3 regions of the Streptomyces sp. NPDC039465 genome follow, and region 2 is predicted to be linked to each of the others. Evidence: riboswitches for the same ligand, from Rfam matches in the RefSeq annotation. Region 2 holds a riboswitch; each other region holds the start of a gene.
What was found. Region 2 has a riboswitch for cobalamin ahead of ACZ7LT_RS00350 (cobalamin biosynthesis protein). Riboswitches for the same ligand answer to the same signal wherever they lie in the genome.

Region 1: it holds a riboswitch for cobalamin, as region 2 does, so the genes downstream of both, ACZ7LT_RS21970 (ribonucleoside-diphosphate reductase subunit alpha) here and ACZ7LT_RS00350 (cobalamin biosynthesis protein) in region 2, are expected to answer to the same signal.
Region 3: it holds a riboswitch for cobalamin, as region 2 does, so the genes downstream of both, ACZ7LT_RS26920 (energy-coupling factor ABC transporter permease) here and ACZ7LT_RS00350 (cobalamin biosynthesis protein) in region 2, are expected to answer to the same signal.

The regions. Positions count from the first base shown of each region.
Region 1 is NZ_JBVKAP010000006.1:344,371-350,389, forward strand. It holds gene ACZ7LT_RS21950 (GntR family transcriptional regulator) at 1-669, shown strand, start outside; gene ACZ7LT_RS21955 (DUF3311 domain-containing protein) at 887-1,141, shown strand; gene mctP (monocarboxylate uptake permease MctP) at 1,138-2,766, shown strand; gene ACZ7LT_RS21965 (GNAT family N-acetyltransferase) at 2,883-3,386, shown strand; cobalamin riboswitch at 3,451-3,573, shown strand; gene ACZ7LT_RS21970 (ribonucleoside-diphosphate reductase subunit alpha) at 3,711-6,019, shown strand, end outside.
Region 2 is NZ_JBVKAP010000001.1:63,129-69,147, reverse strand. It holds gene ACZ7LT_RS00360 (putative cobaltochelatase) at 1-1,039, opposite strand, end outside; gene ACZ7LT_RS00355 (cobyric acid synthase) at 1,213-2,742, opposite strand; gene ACZ7LT_RS00350 (cobalamin biosynthesis protein) at 2,739-3,701, opposite strand; cobalamin riboswitch at 3,737-3,876, opposite strand; gene ACZ7LT_RS00345 (hypothetical protein) at 3,967-4,188, opposite strand; gene ACZ7LT_RS00340 (inorganic phosphate transporter) at 4,201-5,466, opposite strand; gene ACZ7LT_RS00335 (class II aldolase/adducin family protein) at 5,734-6,019, shown strand, end outside.
Region 3 is NZ_JBVKAP010000009.1:24,507-30,525, forward strand. It holds gene ACZ7LT_RS26900 (GNAT family N-acetyltransferase) at 1-218, shown strand, start outside; gene dhaK (dihydroxyacetone kinase subunit DhaK) at 329-1,321, shown strand; gene dhaL (dihydroxyacetone kinase subunit DhaL) at 1,330-1,941, shown strand; gene ACZ7LT_RS26915 (PTS-dependent dihydroxyacetone kinase phosphotransferase subunit DhaM) at 1,938-2,348, shown strand; cobalamin riboswitch at 2,394-2,586, shown strand; gene ACZ7LT_RS26920 (energy-coupling factor ABC transporter permease) at 2,617-3,321, shown strand; gene ACZ7LT_RS26925 (energy-coupling factor ABC transporter substrate-binding protein) at 3,318-3,710, shown strand; gene cbiQ (cobalt ECF transporter T component CbiQ) at 3,717-4,466, shown strand; gene ACZ7LT_RS26935 (energy-coupling factor ABC transporter ATP-binding protein) at 4,463-5,302, shown strand; gene ACZ7LT_RS26940 (NADPH-dependent 2,4-dienoyl-CoA reductase) at 5,433-6,019, shown strand, end outside.

The DNA.
Region 1 (6,019 bases), on a different contig from region 2:
GACATGACGGAGACGCTTCCGCCCGGCACCCCGGTGCCGCCGGAGCGCACCCTCGCGGCCGAGTTCGACACCTCGCGCACCACCGTGCGCCAGGCCCTCCAGGAGCTGGTCGTCGAGGGCCGCCTGGAGCGCATCCAGGGCAAGGGCACGTTCGTCGCCAAGCCGAAGGTCTCCCAGGCGCTCCAGCTCACCTCGTACACCGAGGACATGCGCGCCCAGGGCCTGGAGCCGACCTCCCAGTTGCTGGACATCGGGTACGTCACGGCCGACGACACGCTCGCCGGGCTGCTCGACATCAGCGCGGGCGGGCGGGTGCTGCGGATCGAGCGGCTGCGGCTGGCCAGCGGCGAACCGATGGCCATCGAGACGACCCATCTGTCCGCCAAGCGCTTCCCGGCCCTGCGCCGGTCGCTGGTGAAGTACACCTCTCTCTACACGGCGCTGGCGGAGGTGTACGACGTCCACCTCGCCGAGGCCGAGGAGACGATCGAGACCTCGCTCGCCACCCCGCGCGAGGCGGGCCTGCTCGGCACGGACGTCGGCCTGCCGATGCTGATGCTCTCCCGGCACTCGCGGGACGAGAACGGCGAGCCGGTGGAGTGGGTGCGCTCCGTCTACCGCGGCGACCGCTACAAGTTCGTCGCCCGCCTGCAGCGGCCGAACGGCTGACCCGAAGGACTGGCCCGAACGGCTGAGAAAAGCCTGGTAATTCGGTGAACCGGTGCCCCGGCACATCCGTGAGGAGTGCCGGGGCACCGGTATGTCCAGGGCCGGCGGTCAGATCGACACTCGTCCGTTATTCGGACGGGGGTTCCATAGACCGAAACAGTCCCCTAGATTTCCTGCGCATTACGCAGGTGATCAGCGGAGGGGACGGTATCGCCGTATGTCGGAAGAGACGCAAGGAAAACCGCCGACCATCACGCCTTTGCGCGTCGTGGTGGCGCTGTGCCTCATCGCACCGTTCGTGGCCATGCTCTGGGTGAGCTCGTACGCGAAGACCGAGCCGGCCTTCATCGGCATGCCGTTCTTCTACTGGTACCAGATGGCCTGGGTCCTGATCTCGACCGCTTTGACGATGGTCGCGTACAAGCTGTGGCAGCGTGACCAGCGCGCCCGCAAGGAAGGTGCGTCGAAGTGAAGGACGGCGTGAACGGCGTCGCACTCGCCGTCTTCATCTTCTTCTTCCTGGCCGTCACGGTCATGGGATTCCTCGCCTCGCGCTGGCGCCGGGCGGAGAACGAGAACAGCCTCGACGAATGGGGCCTCGGCGGCCGCTCGTTCGGCACCTGGGTGACCTGGTTCCTGCTCGGCGGCGACCTCTACACCGCGTACACCTTCGTCGCCGTCCCGGCGGCGATCTACGCGGCGGGCGCGGCGGGCTTCTTCGCCGTCCCGTACACGATCCTGGTGTACCCGCTGATCTTCACCTTCCTGCCCCGGCTCTGGTCGGTGTCGCACAAGCACGGGTACGTCACCACCTCCGACTTCGTCCGGGGCCGCTTCGGCTCCAAGGGCCTGTCGCTGGCGGTCGCCGTCACCGGCCTGCTCGCCACCATGCCGTACATCGCCCTCCAGCTCGTCGGCATCCAGGCCGTCCTGGACGTGATGGGCGTGGGCGGCGGCGAGACCACCCACTGGTTCATCAAGGACCTGCCGCTGCTGATCGCCTTCGGTGTGCTCGCGGCCTACACCTACTCCTCCGGCCTGCGGGCCCCCGCGCTGATCGCCTTCGTCAAGGACACGCTGATCTACATCGTCATCGCGGTGGCGATCATCTACATCCCGATCAAGCTCGGCGGCTTCGACGAGATCTTCGCCAAGGCCGGTGAGGCGTACGCGCAGATCAACCCCGCGACCGACAAGCCGCGCGGGGCGCTCGTGCCCGGGGAGATGGGCCAGTGGGGGTACGCCACCCTCGCGCTGGGCTCCGCGCTCGCGCTCTTCATGTACCCGCACTCGATCACGGCGACGCTCTCCTCGCGCAGCCGTGAAGTCATCCGCCGCAACACCACGATCCTGCCGCTCTACTCGCTGATGCTGGGCCTGCTGGCGCTGCTCGGCTTCATGGCGATCGCCGCGGGTGTGAAGGTGAAGAACGGTCAGCTGGCCATCCCGCAGCTGTTCGAGAACATGTTCCCGGACTGGTTCACGGGCATCGCCTTCGCCGCCATCGGCATCGGCGCGCTGGTCCCGGCGGCGATCATGTCGATCGCGGCCGCGAACCTCTTCACCCGCAACATCTACAAGGACTTCCTGAAGCCGGACGCCACGCCGGCGCAGGAGACCAAGGTCTCCAAGCTGGTGTCGCTGCTGGTGAAGGTGGGCGCGCTGGCCTTCGTCCTCACCATGGACAAGACCGTCGCCATCAACTTCCAGCTCCTCGGCGGCATCTGGATCCTCCAGACCTTCCCGGCGCTGGTGGGCGGCCTGTTCACCCGCTGGTTCCACCGCTGGGCGCTGCTGGCCGGCTGGGCGGTCGGCATGGTCTACGGCACCGCGGCGGCGTACGGGGTCGCGAGTCCGACGCAGAAGCACTTCGGCGGCTCGTCGGCCGAGATCCCCGGCATCGGCGAGATCGGCTACATCGGTCTGACCGCGTTCGTCCTGAATGTCGTCGTGACGGTCGTGCTCACCTTCGTGCTGCGGGCGGCCAAGGCGCCCGAGGGCGTCGACGAGACCTCCCCGTCCGACTACACCGCGGACGCGGGCGACCCGGGCGTCAAGACGGAGCTGCCTCCGGCGACGGCCGGCTCGGCGCACTGACCTCCCGGCCTCCCGAGGGCCGTCGGGTGTTCCTTCGCGGAGCGCCCGGCGGCCCTCGTCGCGTGTGCGCGGCGATTCGGTGGGCGCCGGCGGCCCGGCCGGGTCACACTCACGCCATGGAGATAGCCATTCGTACGGCACTGCCGGCCGAGTACGAGGCCCTCGGCGAACTCACCGCACAGGCCTATCTGGACGACGGCCACCTCGATCTCAACGAGGACGACGACTACCTGGGCGTCCTGCGGGACGTGGCCCGCCGGGCCGCCGAGGCGGAGGTGCTGGTCGCCGTGGACCCCCGGGGGTGCCTCCTCGGTGGCGTGACCTTCGTCGCCTCAGGGGCGCGGCCGTGGGCCGACGTCGCCCGGGCGGACGAGGCCGAGTTCCGGATGCTGGCGGTCTCCAAGGAGGCGCGCGGACAGGGAGCGGGCGAGGCGCTCGTACGGGCCTGTGTGGAGCGGGCGCGGGCCACGGAGGGGTGCGTACGGCTGATGCTGTCGACCCAGCCGTCGATGGGGTCGGCCCACCGGATCTACGAGCGGATGGGGTTCGTACGGACTCCTGAGCGGGACTGGGAGCCGATTCCCGGTCTCCGGCTGCTCACCTACGGGTTGGAGCTCTGACGGGGAGTCCGGATACACGACACACAACATGTGGGGGGTGCCGCATCCGGCGCCCCCCACATGTATGCTCATGCTCGCTGTCGTCGCAGGGGAATCCGGTGGAAATCCGGAACTGTCCCGCAACGGTGTGTTTGGTGTACGTGTGCACCCGATGAGTCCGAGGACCTGCCGACAGCGCGCCCGGTCCGTCCGTTCCGGGTGCCGAAGACGTCCGGGCCTCGCGGAATGGGCCGGTGGACGCCGCGCATCCGCCGTCACCGGTGTGTGCCCGTGCGCCCCGACTCCTGCCGCCGGCCCCGAGCCGAGCGAGGGAGAGCCCCCACAGTGACCATCGCGCCCGCCGATCCGGCCTCAGCGATTGAGAACGACGGACCCGGGACCGTACTCCTGCGGACCCTGACCGACCTCACCGCCGATCTGCCCGAGACCGACCCGGGACGGGTGGCGGCCGCCGCGCTGCGCGGCCGGCACGCCGGTTCGGACGAGGCGGAGCTGCGGGAGCTGGCCACCGAGGCGGCCGCCGGGCTGATCTCCGAGGACCCCGCCTACTCCCGGCTCGCCGCCCGGCTGCTCACCCGCGCCATCGCCGACGAGGCGGCCGGCCAGGGCGCCGTGTCGTTCTCCGCGTCGGTCGCGGTCGGCCACCGGGAGGGCCTGATCGCGGACCGTACGGCCGACTTCGTGGCGCTGCACGCGGCCCGTATGGACGCGCTGATCGACCTCGACGCGGACGACCGCTTCGGCTACTTCGGTCTGCGCACGCTCTACTCGCGCTATCTGCTGCGCCACCCCCTGACCCGCAAGGTGATCGAGACCCCGCAGCACTTCATGCTGCGCGTGGCCGCCGGTCTCGCCGAGGACGACTCCGAGCTCGCCCTGGACGAGGTCGCCTCGCTGTACCGGCTGATGAGCCGGCTGGACTACCTGCCCTCCTCCCCCACGCTCTTCAACTCCGGCACCCGCCACCCGCAGATGTCCTCCTGCTATCTGCTGGACTCGCCGCTGGACGAGCTGGACTCGATCTACGACCGCTACCACCAGGTCGCGCGGCTGTCGAAGCACGCGGGCGGCATCGGCCTCTCGTACTCCCGTATCCGCGCCCGCGGTTCGCTGATCCGCGGCACCAACGGCCATTCCAACGGCATCGTGCCGTTCCTGAAGACGCTGGACGCCTCCGTCGCCGCGGTGAACCAGGGCGGCCGCCGCAAGGGCGCGGCCGCGGTCTACCTGGAGACCTGGCACGCGGACATCGAGGAGTTCCTGGAGCTGCGCGACAACACCGGTGAGGACGCCCGGCGTACGCACAACCTGAACCTCGCGCACTGGATCCCGGACGAGTTCATGCGCCGGGTCGACGCGGACGGCGAGTGGTCGCTGTTCTCCCCGGCGGACGTGCCGGAGCTGGTGGACCTGTACGGCGAGGAGTTCGACGCCGCCTACCTCAAGGCCGAGGCGGCGGGCCTGGCCAAGAAGACCATGCCGGCCCGCGACCTGTACGGCCGCATGATGCGTACGCTCGCGCAGACCGGCCAGGGCTGGATGACGTTCAAGGACGCCTCCAACCGGACCGCGAACCAGACGGCCCTGCCCGGCACGGTGGTGCACTCCTCGAACCTCTGCACCGAGATCATCGAGGTCACCAACGACGACGAGACCGCGGTCTGCAACCTCGGCTCGGTCAACCTCGGCGCGTTCGTGCTCCCCGGGACGGGCGAGCTGGACTGGGAGCGCCTGGACGAGACGGTCCGTACGGCCGTGACGTTCCTCGACCGGGTCGTGGACATCAACTTCTACCCGACCGAGCAGGCGGGCCGGTCCAACGCCAAGTGGCGCCCGGTGGGCCTGGGCGCGATGGGCCTCCAGGACGTCTTCTTCAAGCTGCGGCTGCCCTTCGACTCCGCCGAGGCGAAGGCGCTGTCCACGAAGATCGCCGAGCGGATCATGCTGGCGGCGTACGAGGCCTCGGCCGACCTCGCCGAGCGCAACGGCCCGGTCCCGGCCTGGGCCGAGACCCGTACCGCCCAGGGCGTGCTGCACCCCGACCACTACGGCGTGGAGAAGGCCTGGCCGGAGCGGTGGGAGGCGCTGCGGGCGCGGATCGCGAAGACCGGAATGCGCAACTCGCTGCTGCTCGCCATCGCCCCGACCGCGACGATCGCCTCGATCGCCGGTGTGTACGAGTGCATCGAGCCGCAGGTCTCCAACCTGTTCAAGCGCGAGACGCTCTCGGGTGAGTTCCTCCAGGTCAACTCCTACCTGGTGGAGGAGCTGAAGGAGCTCGGCGTGTGGGACGCGCAGACCCGTGAGGCGCTGCGCGAGGCCAACGGCTCGGTGGCGGGCTTCACCTGGGTGCCGGCCGAGGTGCGCGAGCTGTACCGCACGGCGTGGGAGATCCCGCAGCGCGGTCTGATCGACATGGCCGCGGCGCGGACCCCGTTCCTGGACCAGTCGCAGTCGCTGAACCTGTTCATGGAGACGCCGACGATCGGCAAGCTGTCGTCGATGTACGCGTACGCCTGGAAGCAGGGGCTGAAGACCACGTACTACCTGCGCTCCCGCCCGGCGACGAAGATCGCCCGCGCGGCCCGCGCCGCCACCACCGTCCCCCTCCAGCAGACGGCCGCCGACGCCGA
Region 2 (6,019 bases):
CCGGGTCGTCGTCGGGCGCGTCGTCGCCCTTGAACTGCTCCAGGGTCTCGTCGAGCTTGTCCTGGTCCAGTCCCGGCGCATCGAACGGATTGCGTCGCCGGCGGTGCGGAAGCGCGAGCAGCGCGGCCTGCCGTACGTCGTCGGAGGTGACCTCCGTACGTCCCGCCCACGCGGCCAGCGCCGTCGCCGTACGCGCCATCACGATGTCGGCGCGCATGCCGTCCACCTCGAACGCGGCGCAGGTCGCGGCGATCTGGAGCAGGGCCGCGTCCCCGAGGACGACCTGCGGCAGCAGGGCGCGCGCGGCGACGATCCGCTCCCGCAGCGCGACCTCCTCGTCCGCCCAGCGGGCGGCGAAGGCGGCCGGGTCGTCCTCGAACGCCAGCCGCCGCCGCACGACCTCGACCCGCTGCTCGGGCTCGCGGGAGGCGGCGACCTCCACGGTCAGGCCGAACCGGTCGAGAAGCTGGGGCCTGAGCTCGCCCTCCTCGGGATTCATGGTCCCGACGAGCAGGAAGCGCGCGGCATGCCGTACGGAGACGCCCTCGCGCTCGACGTGGGAGGCGCCCATGGCGGCTGCGTCCAGGAGAAGGTCCACGAGGTGGTCGTGGAGGAGATTGACCTCGTCGACGTAGAGGATGCCGCGGTGGGCCTGCGCGAGCAGCCCCGGCTCGAAGGCCTTCACGCCTTCGGCGAGGGCCCGCTCGATGTCCAGCGCCCCGACGAGCCGGTCCTCGGACGCCCCGACGGGCAGCTCGACGAGCCGCGTCGCACGCGTGACGCCCGGCGCGGGCTCGTGCGGCCCGTCAGGACACTGCGGGTCGGGGGTCTCGGGCACGCACGAGAAGCGGCAGCCCTCGACGACGTCCATGGCGGGCAACAGCGCCGTCAAGCCGCGCACGATCGTCGACTTGGCCGTGCCCTTCTCACCCCGGACGAGCACGCCGCCGATGCCTGGTGAGACGGCGTTGAGCAGCAGGCTCAGCCGCATGTCGTCCATGCCGACGACAGCCGTGAACGGATAGGGAACCGAGGCCATTGAATCGATACCCCTTTCGAGGGAACTGCTGCGAGTGACGATGTCTGTGCGGCCGTGTCGGGTCATCATGGTGCGGTGTTCCCCGCGCACGCGGGGATGGTCCCGCGGTCAGCCCGGCTGTGGGCGAAGTTCTGGTGTGCTCCCCGCGCATGCGGGGGTTCTGCCCGGGCCGTTCACGGCGCCCCCGGCGGCACGAACGGCAGTCCCGCCGACGGGCCCTGCTCGATCAGCCGCAGCAGCGCGTCCGTGTCGGCGTGTTCCTCGATCAGGTCGCCGAGGCGGTCCAGCTGCTCCTCGCGCAGCGCGCCGAAGGACGTGTCCGGCGCGGGTACGAAACGGCGGCCCGCCGCGGCCGCGACCTCCCGCAGGAACGCCCGCCGGAAGCCGTCGCTCTCCAGCGACCCGTGCCAGTGCGTGCCCCACACCGCGCCCACCCGGCAGCCGTCCAGGAACGGCTCGCCACCGCGCACGTCGGCGACGCCGTGGTGGATCTCGTACCCCTCGACCCGCTCCCCGAGCGCCTCGCCCACCGGCCGGGCGAGGGTCTTCTCGCGGGCGAACCGTACGTCCACGGGCAGCAGCCCGAGCCCCTCGACCTCACCGGCCCGGGACTCGACGTCGTCCACGATCCGCTCCGCCAGGGCCTGGAAGCCGCCGCAGATGCCCAGCACCGGCCGGCCCTCGGCCGCCCGGCGCCCGATCGCGTCGGCGAGGCCGCGCTCGCGCAGCCAGGCCAGCGCCTTCACCGTCCCGCGGGTGCCGGGGACGACGACCAGGTCCGCGTCGACGAGCTCCTCGGCCCGGTCCACGAACCGCACCACCACACCGGGCTCCGCGGCGAGCGCGTCCACGTCGGTGAAGTTGGACATCAGGGGGACCGCGCACACGGCGACCCGCAGCACGTCCGCACCGACCGGCGGCGCCACCACCGACTCGCGGACCGCGCCCCGCAGGGGCACCCGCAGCCCGTCCTCCTCGTCGATGCCGAGCCCGTGGGCGTACGGCAGGACCCCGAACGTCGGCCGTCCCGTGAGCCCCTTCAGCATGTCGAGCCCCGGCGTCAGGAGCGTCACATCGCCCCGGAACTTGTTCACGAGATAGCCGGCGACCAGCTCCTGGTCCTCGGGCGCGAGCAGCGCCGTCGTACCGAAGAACTGGGCGAACACCCCGCCGCGGTCGATGTCCCCGACCACCACGACGGGGAAGCGCGCGGCGCGCGCGATGCCCATGTTCACGATGTCGGTGCGGCGTAGATTGATCTCCGCCGGACTTCCGGCCCCCTCGCAGATCACGGCGTCATACGTGCCCCGCAGCTCCTCCAGGCACGCCACCACCGGCTCGTACAGCTCGCGCTGCCGTCCGCCGTGGTAGCCGCGGGCGCTCATCTCGCCGACCGGCTTGCCCATGAGCACCACCTGGCTGGAGCGGTCGCTGCCGGGCTTCAGCAGGACCGGGTTCATCAGCGCCGTCGGCTCCACGCGCGCGGCCTGCGCCTGCATGGCCTGCGCCCGGCCGATCTCCGCGCCCTCACGGGTGACGAAGGAGTTCAGGGACATGTTCTGCCCCTTGAACGGCGCGACCTTGACGCCCTTGCGGACCAGCCAGCGGCAGATGCCGGCGGTCACGACGCTCTTGCCCGCGTCCGACGTGGTCCCGGCGACCATCAGCCCGCCGCCGAGGCCGCCCCCGCTCCCGCCCCTCATGTACGCCTCCGCTTCATGGCCGTCACGGCCAGCCGCCCGCCCACGCACGCGGCCAGGGCCAGCGCGCTCACCCGGCGCGACAGCCGCACCGCGCGTTCGATGTCCGCCACCTCGACGTCCCGGCCGTCGCCGTTGAGGACGGGCCGGTGCTCGACCCGGCCGCCGTACGAGAGGGTGCCGCCGAGCCGTACGCCGAGGGCGCCCGCGAACGAGGCCTCCACCGGGCCGGCGTTGGGGCTCGGGTGCCGGTCCGCGTCGGCCCGCCAGGCCCGCAGCGCGCCGCGCGGGTCGCCGCCGGCGGCCGTGGCCAGGGCGGCGGTGAGCCGGGCTCCGGGCCAGCCGGCGAGGTCGTCGAGGCGGGCCGAGGCCCAGCCGAAGCGGCGGTGGCGCGGCGACTTGTGGCCCACCATGGCGTCCAGGGTGTTCACGGCCCGGAACCCGACCAGACCGGGCACCCCGGCCACCGCGCCCCACACCAGCGCGCCCACGACGGCGTCGGAGGTGTTCTCGGCGACGGACTCCACCACCGCGCGGGCGATCCCGGGACCGTCCAGGGCCTGCGGGTCCCGGCCGCACAGATGCGGCAGCCGCTCCCGGGCGACCTCCAGGTCCGCGGCGGCGAGCGCCCCGCCGATGGCGCGGGCCTCGCGGCCCAGGGACGTACCGCCCACGACGGACCAGACGCAGGCCGCGGTCAGGGCGACGGACGCGGCGCCGTGGCCGCGTACGGCGCGGGCCGCGAGCGCGCCCGCGGCGGCGGCTCCTCCGGCGCAGACGGCGGTGTGCAGTGCGCCCCAGCCGCGATGGTCGCGCCAGAGCGCGCGCTCGACGGCTCCGGCGGCCCGGCCGAAGGCGGCGACGGGATGGCCCCGGCGGGGGTCCCCCAGGACGAGATCGGCCACCAGGCCTGCGGTGGCCCCGTACGCGTAGACAGCGGTCGCTCTGCTGCGGCCAGGCATGGCGCAATGTCCTCACTCAGGGTCCGCGCCCTGGCTCGACGTGACCGGCGGTGAGAGTTCCTGGCTCCCGGGGATCAGCTCCCCGGTCACAGTGGCGGGACCGCGCCGGATTCGCACCGGACTTCCTCTACTGCCGCCGTAATGGCCCCGGCAGTCCACCACGCTGCCCGAAGGCCCGTCAACTCACCCTTGACCTGCGCATACGGAAGGGCGGGCCGCACCTTGTGGTGCGGCCCGCCCTTCCGTATGCCGTGGAGCGCCGTGGTCAGACGACGATCAGATAGATGCCGTACGCCACGGCCGCCGCGCAGAGCGCGAAGCAGGCGTAGGCGCCGGTACGGGCCAGGGTGGCGGAGCCTCCCTGGGCGGCGGCCGACTCCTGCTTGGAGAGGCCGACGATGCCGAGGGTGAACAGGCCCACGAGGGCGACGGTCGCCACGAGGCTGACTCCGAAGACGGAGCCGAGAGCTGCCCAGTCGATCTTCATGTGGTTCGTTCCTTACAGCGCGGCGGCGGGGGCCGTGGGAGCGGCCGGGTCCGTGGGGGCCGGCGTGGGGATGGTGGTCTTCAGGTCCTCGTCCGCGACGGCGGCGACAGAGCCGGCCGGCGGCGGGGTGACAGCCGCGATGGCGGTGGTCACGACACCCGCGGGCTCGGCGTCGGGGCTGACGTCGTTGACGTTGGTGTGGTCGACCACCTGGCGGCGGGAGACGAGCCAGATGGCGACGCAGGAGGCGACCAGGAAGGCCGCGACGGCGTAGACGCCCCACTCGCCCTGGCTGGCGACGTACTCGGCTCCGGCCCCGACCAGGCCCGCGGCCGGAAGGGTCAGGCCCCAGGCGACGAACATCCGGGTGGCGGTCGACCAGCGGACGACACCGCCCTTGCGGCCCAGACCCGCGCCCATGACGGCGCCGGAGCAGGAGTGCGTGGTCGACAGGGAGAAGCCCAGGCTGGAGGAGGCCAGGATGACGGTGGCCGCGCTGGTCTGGGCGGCGAAGCCCTGCTGCGGCTGGAGGTCCGTGAGGCCCTTGCCCATCGTGCGGATGATGCGCCAGCCGCCGAGGTAGGTGCCGAGCGCGATCGCCACACCGGCGGAGACGATGACCCAGACGGGCGGGTTGGAGCCGGGGACGAGGACGCCGCCGGCGACCAGGGCGAGGGTGATGATGCCCATGGTCTTCTGGGCGTCGTTCGTGCCGTGGGCGAGGGAGACGAGACCGGCGGACGCGATCTGACCGGCCCGGTAGCCCTTCTCGGTCGTCTTGCGGTCCGCGTTCTTGTCGAGGCGGTAGGTCAGGCGGGCGGCGAACATCGCGGCCAGGCCGGCGACCAGCGGCGCGGCGATCGCCGGGATGAGCACCTTGGTCACGACGATCCCGCCGTTGACGCCACTGACGCCGATCGCGGCGATGGTCGCGCCGATGAGGCCGCCCATCAGGGCGTGGGAGGAGCTGGACGGCAGACCGACCAGCCAGGTCACCAGGTTCCAGAGGATCGCGCCGACGAGCGCGGCGAGGATGACTTCGGGCTGGATGCCCTCCTCGTTGACGAGCCCCTTGGAGATCGTCTTGGCAACCTCCACCGACAGGAACGCGCCGACCAGGTTGAGCACGGCGGACATGGCCACCGCCGTCTTGGGCTTGAGGGCACCGGTCGAGATGGTCGTCGCCATCGCGTTGGCGGTGTCGTGGAAACCGTTCGTGAAATCGAACACGAGAGCTGTCACGACCACAATCGCGAGCAGCAGCGTGATGTGTTCCATTTACCCAGGCAATCGTTTGACGTCAGTGGCTGGATGAACGTAGGCAACCTGAGTGAACGGAAGGTGAACTGGGAGGGTTGTGGTGGTGTCCCCATTCGGGTGCATGTCCCTCCGCTTCCCGTTCGAAGCGGCCCTCCGGCCCGTGGTTTCGGGGCAGGACGCGGCTTTCGGGCTCTTGCGGGTCTCTTCGGCCGGTCTGCCCCGCACCCCGGAAGAGATACTGATCACGTTGCCGCGGCCGCACCCCCCGGCTGGCACGATCACCCCATGGACCCCATGGAACAGACTCTCGAAGAGGCCTGGCGGGAGCTCGTGGCCACGGCCCGCAGGACCGTCACCGACGGACTCGTCGTCGGCACGTCGGGCAATGTCTCCGTCCGCGTCGGGGACCTCGTCCTGGTGACCCCGAGCGCGGTGCCCTACGACCGTCTCGCCGACGAGGACCTCCTCGCCGTCGGCCTCGACGGGCGGCCCGTGCGCGGCACGCTCCCGCCCACCAGCGAGCTGCCCATGCACCTGGCCGTCTACCGGAACACCTCCGCCGCCGCCGTCG
Region 3 (6,019 bases), on a different contig from region 2:
GCCAGGGCTATGCCTCGGAGGCCGCACACGCCTCGCTGGAGTTCGCCCTGCAGGACCGCGGGCTCGACCGGGTGGTCGGCATCTGCCGGGCCGGCCACGACGCCGCGGAGAACGTGATGCGCAAGCTGGGCATGCGGCTGGAGCGGGAGACCGTCGACCCGCGGTTCGGCTTCCCGCTGCTGGTGCACGCGATCGACCTGACGGAGTACAGCGGCTGAGCGGCGCCCCCTGGCGCGCGAGGAGGGAATATCCGTCGCGACGCGTGTGAAGGATGGGATGGACGACCGACGCCCCGTCGATCGTGCGGCCGATCCGCGAGGAGATTCCGTTGAGAATGCTGATCAACGTCCCTGAGACCGTCGTCGCCGACGCGTTGCGCGGCATGGCCGCCGCGCATCCGGAGCTCACCGTCGACGTGGAGAACCGGATCGTGGTGCGGCGGGACGCGCCGATGGCCGGGAAGGTCGCGCTCATCTCCGGTGGCGGGTCCGGGCATGAGCCGCTGCACGCGGGGTTCGTGGGGCCCGGGATGCTGGCGGCCGCCTGCCCCGGGGAGGTGTTCACCTCCCCGGTGCCCGATCAGATGGTGCGGGCCGCGGCCGCCGTGGACAGCGGGGCCGGGGTGCTGTTCGTGGTCAAGAACTACACGGGGGACGTCCTCAACTTCGACATGGCCGCCGAGCTCGCCGAGGACGAGGGCATCCAGATCGCCAAGGTCCTCGTCAACGACGACGTGGCGGTGACCGACAGCCTCTACACCGCCGGACGGCGGGGCACCGGCGCCACCCTGTTCGTGGAGAAGATCGCGGGCGCGGCGGCCGAGGAGGGGCAGCCTCTGGAGCTGGTGGAAAGCGTCGCGCGGCGGGTGAACGAGAGGTCGCGGAGTTTCGGGGTGGCGCTGAGCGCCTGCACCACTCCGGCCAAGGGCAGCCCCACCTTCGATCTCGCCCCCGGCGAGCTGGAGTTGGGGATCGGGATCCATGGCGAGCCGGGGCGTGAGCGGCGCGCCATGATGACGTCGCGGGAGATCGCGGACCTCGCCGTCGACGCCGTCCTGGACGATCTGCGGCCCGGCGGCCCGGTGCTGGTCCTGGTCAACGGCATGGGCGCGACACCGCTGCTCGAGCTGTACGGGTTCAACGCGGAGGTGCAGCGGGTGCTCAGCGAGCGGGGGGTGTCGGTCGCCCGAACGCTCGTGGGGAACTATGTGACCTCGCTTGACATGGCCGGCTGCTCCGTCACCCTCTGCCAGGCCGACGAGGAGCTGCTGCGACTGTGGGACGCGCCGGTGAAGACGCCCGCCCTGCGCTGGGGACGGTGAGGGCCGCCATGTCCGACCCGACCGCTCTGGACGCGCTCTTCTTCCGGCGCTGGCTGACCACCGCCGCGGCCGCCGTCGACCGTGAGGCCGACCGGCTCACCGAACTGGACTCGGCCATCGGCGACGCCGATCACGGCACCAACATGCGGCGCGGTTTCGCCGCCGTCGCCGCCGCCCTCGACAAGGAGGAGCCCGCCACGCCCGGGGCCGTACTGACCCTGGCGGGGCGGCAGTTGATCTCGACCGTCGGCGGGGCGTCCGGGCCGCTGTACGGGACGCTGCTGCGGAGCACCGGCAAGGCGCTGGGTGAGGCCTCCGAGGTCAGCCGCGACCAGCTGGCCGAGGCGCTGCGTACGGGCGTGGCCGCGGTCGCCCAGCTCGGCGGCGCCGTGGCCGGGGACAAGACGATGCTGGACGCCCTGGAGCCGGCGGCCTCGGCGCTCGGCCAGTCGTTCACGGCGGCGCGGGAGGCCGCCGAGGAGGGCGCGCTGGCTACCGTACCGCTGCGGGCGCGCAAGGGCAGGGCCAGTTATCTCGGCGAGCGCAGTGTGGGGCATCAGGACCCGGGGGCGACCTCGTCGGCGCTGCTCGTCGCGGCCCTGGAAGAGGTGGCCCGGTGAGCGCCGTAGGACCGGTCGGGATCGTGCTGGTGTCGCACAGCGCGCAGGTCGCGGCCGCCGTCGCCGAGCTGGCCGTGGGGCTGGCGGCGGGCGGCGCCACCGCACCCGTCGCCCCGGCCGGCGGGGCGCCGGACGGCGGGCTCGGCACCAGCGTGGAGCTGATCACCGAGGCCGCGCGGGCGGTCGACCGGGGCGCGGGCGTCGCGGTCCTGGCCGACCTGGGCAGCGCCGTACTGACGGTGAAGGCGCTGCTCGCCGAGGGGGACGAACTGCCCGAGGAGACCCGGCTGGTGGACGCGCCGTTCGTGGAGGGCGCCGTCGCGGCGGTCGTCACGGCGTCGGCCGGCGGGGACCTGGACGCGGTAGAGGCGGCGGCCGGGGAGGCGTACGCGTACCGCAAGTCATGATGCGTACGCATCCGTGCGCGGCTTGTGATGCAGCAGGTCAACGCACTAGTGTCACACCGCCTTGGTGAACGGGAAACCGGTGAAGTACCGGTGCGGCCCTCGCCACTGTGATCGGGAAGTCCGGCTCCCTCCGCAAGGAAGCCACTGGACCGCCGCGGGAGACCGCGGCGTCCGGGAAGGCGGAGCCCGGGCGGCAGGACCCGTCAGCCAGGAGACCGGCCAAGGCGCGTCAGTCCATCCACGAGGTGCTGGAGAGGGTCTCCCAACCATGCATATAGCCGAGGGGTATCTGCCCCCGTTGCACGCGGCCGCCTGGGGCGTCGCGTCCGCTCCCTTCGTCGTCCACGGCGTACGTGCCCTGACCCGCGAGGTCAAGGCCAATCCCGAGTCCACTCTGCTGCTCGGCGCGTCGGGCGCCTTCACCTTCGTGCTCTCCGCCCTGAAGATTCCGTCGGTGACGGGCAGTTGCTCGCATCCGACCGGGACGGGTCTGGGCGCGATCCTCTTCCGGCCGCCGATCATGGCGGTGCTTGGCACGATCACACTGCTCTTCCAGGCGCTGCTGCTCGCGCACGGCGGTCTGACCACCCTGGGCGCCAACGTCTTCTCGATGGCGATCGCCGGGCCATGGGCCGGCTTCGGGGTGTACTGGCTGCTGCGCCGCTTCGACGTGCCGCTGATGGTGAGCGTGTTCTTCGGCGCGTTCGTCGCGGATCTGGTGACGTACTGCGTCACCAGCGTCCAGCTCGCCCTGGCGTTCCCCGACCCGAGCAGCGGCTTCCTGGGCGCGCTGGCCAAGTTCGGTTCCATCTTCGCCGTCACCCAGATCCCGCTGGCGGTCAGCGAGGGCCTGCTCACCGTCCTGGTGATGCGGCTGCTGATCCAGTCCAGCAAGGGTGAACTGACCCGGCTCGGCGTGCTGCTCCAGGGCGGGCGCAAGGGCGACACGACGACGGAGGCCGCGGTCCGATGAGCCGTAACGCGAAGATCAACACACTGCTGCTGCTCGTCGTGGCGGCGCTCGCCGTCCTGCCGCTGGTGCTGGGGCTCGGCGACCACAAGGAGGAGCCGTTCGCCGGCGCCGACGGCGAGGCCGAGGCGGCGATCACGGAGATCGAGCCGGACTACGAGCCGTGGTTCAGCCCGCTGTACGAGCCGCCGTCCGGCGAGATCGAGTCGGCGCTGTTCTCCCTCCAGGCGGCGATCGGCGCCGGAGTCCTCGCGTACTACTTCGGGCTGCGCAGGGGCCGCCGCCAGGGCGAGGCCCGGGCCAAGGCCGCCGAGCACCACGAGGTGGCCGAGGCGCACGGGACCGGCGACGGTGCCCGTGACGGATCCGCCGCCGGTCATCCGCTCCCCTAGCCGCCGGTGCTGCCCATCGACGCGGCGGCGCACAGCAGTCGCTGGCGCCGCCGTCATCCGTGCGAGAAGGCCGCGCTCGGCTTCGGACTGACCCTGTGCGCGGTCTGTCTGCCGCCGTGGCCGGGGGCCGTGCTGGTCGCGGCCGTCACGCTGGCGGTTCTCCTTGGCCCGGCGGGGGTCGCGCCGCGCCAGCTGTGGCGGGCATTCCGGATCCCGCTGGGTTTCTGTGTGACGGGGGCGGTGCCGCTGCTCTTCCAGGTCGGCGGGGCGGAGGGGTTCGTCACCCTGGCCCCCGACGGGCCGGTGCGGGCCGGCGAGCTGCTGCTGCGGACCTCGTCCGCGTCGCTCGGGGTGCTGCTGTTCGCCTTCACGACACCGGTCTCCGACGTGCTGCCGCGGCTGGTACGGGCCGGGGTTCCGGCGCCCGTGGTGGATGTCGCCCTGGTCATGTACCGGATCAGCTTTCTGCTCCTCGACGCCATGGCCCGGATCCGGCAGGCGCAGGCCGCGCGGCTGGGGCTGACCACCCGGGCAGCGGCCTGGCGCTCGCTGGCCGGGCTCGGCGCGACCGCGTTCGTCCGCGCCTTCGACCGGGCCCAGCGGCTGCAGGGCGGTCTCGCCGGGCGCGGCTACGACGGCACGCTGCGGGTGCTGGTGCCCGAGGCCGTCGTCTCCCGCCGTTTCCTCGCCGCGACCGGGGCGCTCCTCGCGGGTCTGGTCGCCGTCACTCTCGTACTGGAAAGGTCCCTGCCGTGAGCCCTGAGTCGCCTGTTGTTGAGCTGGTCGGGGCGGGTTTCGCCTATGAGGACGGCCCGCCCGTCCTGGAGGGGATCTCCTTCGCCGTACCGCGGGGCCGGGCGATGGCGCTGCTCGGCCGCAACGGCAGCGGCAAGACGACGCTGCTGCGGCTGCTCAGCGGCGGGCTGCGGGTGGGCCGGGGCCGGCTGCTGCTCGACGGCGAGGATGTGTCGTACGACCGCAAGGGTCTTACCCGGCTGCGGACGACCGTGCAGCTGGTCGTGCAGGACCCGGACGACCAGCTGTTCGCGGCCTCGGTCGAGCAGGACGTGTCGTTCGGGCCGATGAATCTGGGGCTGGCCGAGGAGGAGGTACGGGCCCGGGTGGCCGAGGCCTTGGAGGCGCTGGACATCGTGGCGCTGGCGGACCGGCCGACGCATCTGCTGTCATACGGGCAGCGCAAGCGGGCCGCCATCGCGGGCGCCGTCGCCATGCGGCCCCGGGTGCTGATCATGGACGAGCCGACGGCCGGGCTCGACCCGCACGGGCAGGAGCGGCTGCTGGAGGCGCTGGCCCGGCTGCGGGCGTCCGGGACGACGGTGGTGATGGCGACGCACGACGTGGATCTGGCGTTGCGCTGGGCGGACGACGCGGCGGTGCTCTCGCCCCAGGGGCTGCGGACCGGCCCGATCGCGGAGCTCCTGGCCGACGACGCGCTGCTGGACGCGGCGCGGCTGCGGCGGCCGTGGGGGATGGCGGTGGCGGCGGTGCTGCGCGCGCAGGGCCTGCTGGACGAGGGTGCCGCGGGGCCGCGTACGCCAGAGGAGCTGGACGCCTGGGTGGCGGCCCGATAAGGCGGGTTCGTCCGCGGCTTTGCTACCGAGTAGTAGAGCTCACACCCCCACCCTTCTGCAACTAGTTGCATAACCGGTTGGGGTCCCTTAGAACGGAGGTCGACGAAGACTGCGCGAGGAGGCGCCCCCCATGACCCCGTACCCGCACCTGCTGAGCCCGCTCGACCTCGGGTTCACCACCCTGCCCAACCGGGTGCTCATGGGATCGATGCACGTCGGGCTCGAGGAGGCCGAGAACGGCTTCGCGCGCATGGCCGCCTTCTACGCCGAGCGGGCCCGCGGCGGCGTGGGCCTCATCGTCACCGGCGGCATCGCGCCGAACGAGGCCGGGCGCCCCTGGGACGGCGGCGCCAAGCTCACCACCGAGGAGGAGGCGGCCGAGCACCGCCTCATCACGGACGCGGTGCACGCCGAGGGCGGCCGGATCGCCCTGCAGATCCTGCACTTCGGCCGGTACGCCTACCACCCCGCCCTCGTCGCGCCGAGCCCGATCCAGGCCCCGATCAGCCCCTTCGTCCCCAACGAGCTCACCGACGCCGAAGTCGAGCAGACCGTCGAGGACTACGCCCGCTGCGCCGAGCTGGCACGCGCCGCCGGTTACGACGGCGTCGAGGTCATGGGCTCCGAGGGCTATCTGATCAACGAGTTCATCGCCTCGGCCACCAACCGGCGCACGGACCGCTGGGGCGGCAGCTACGAGAACCGGACCCGCTTCCC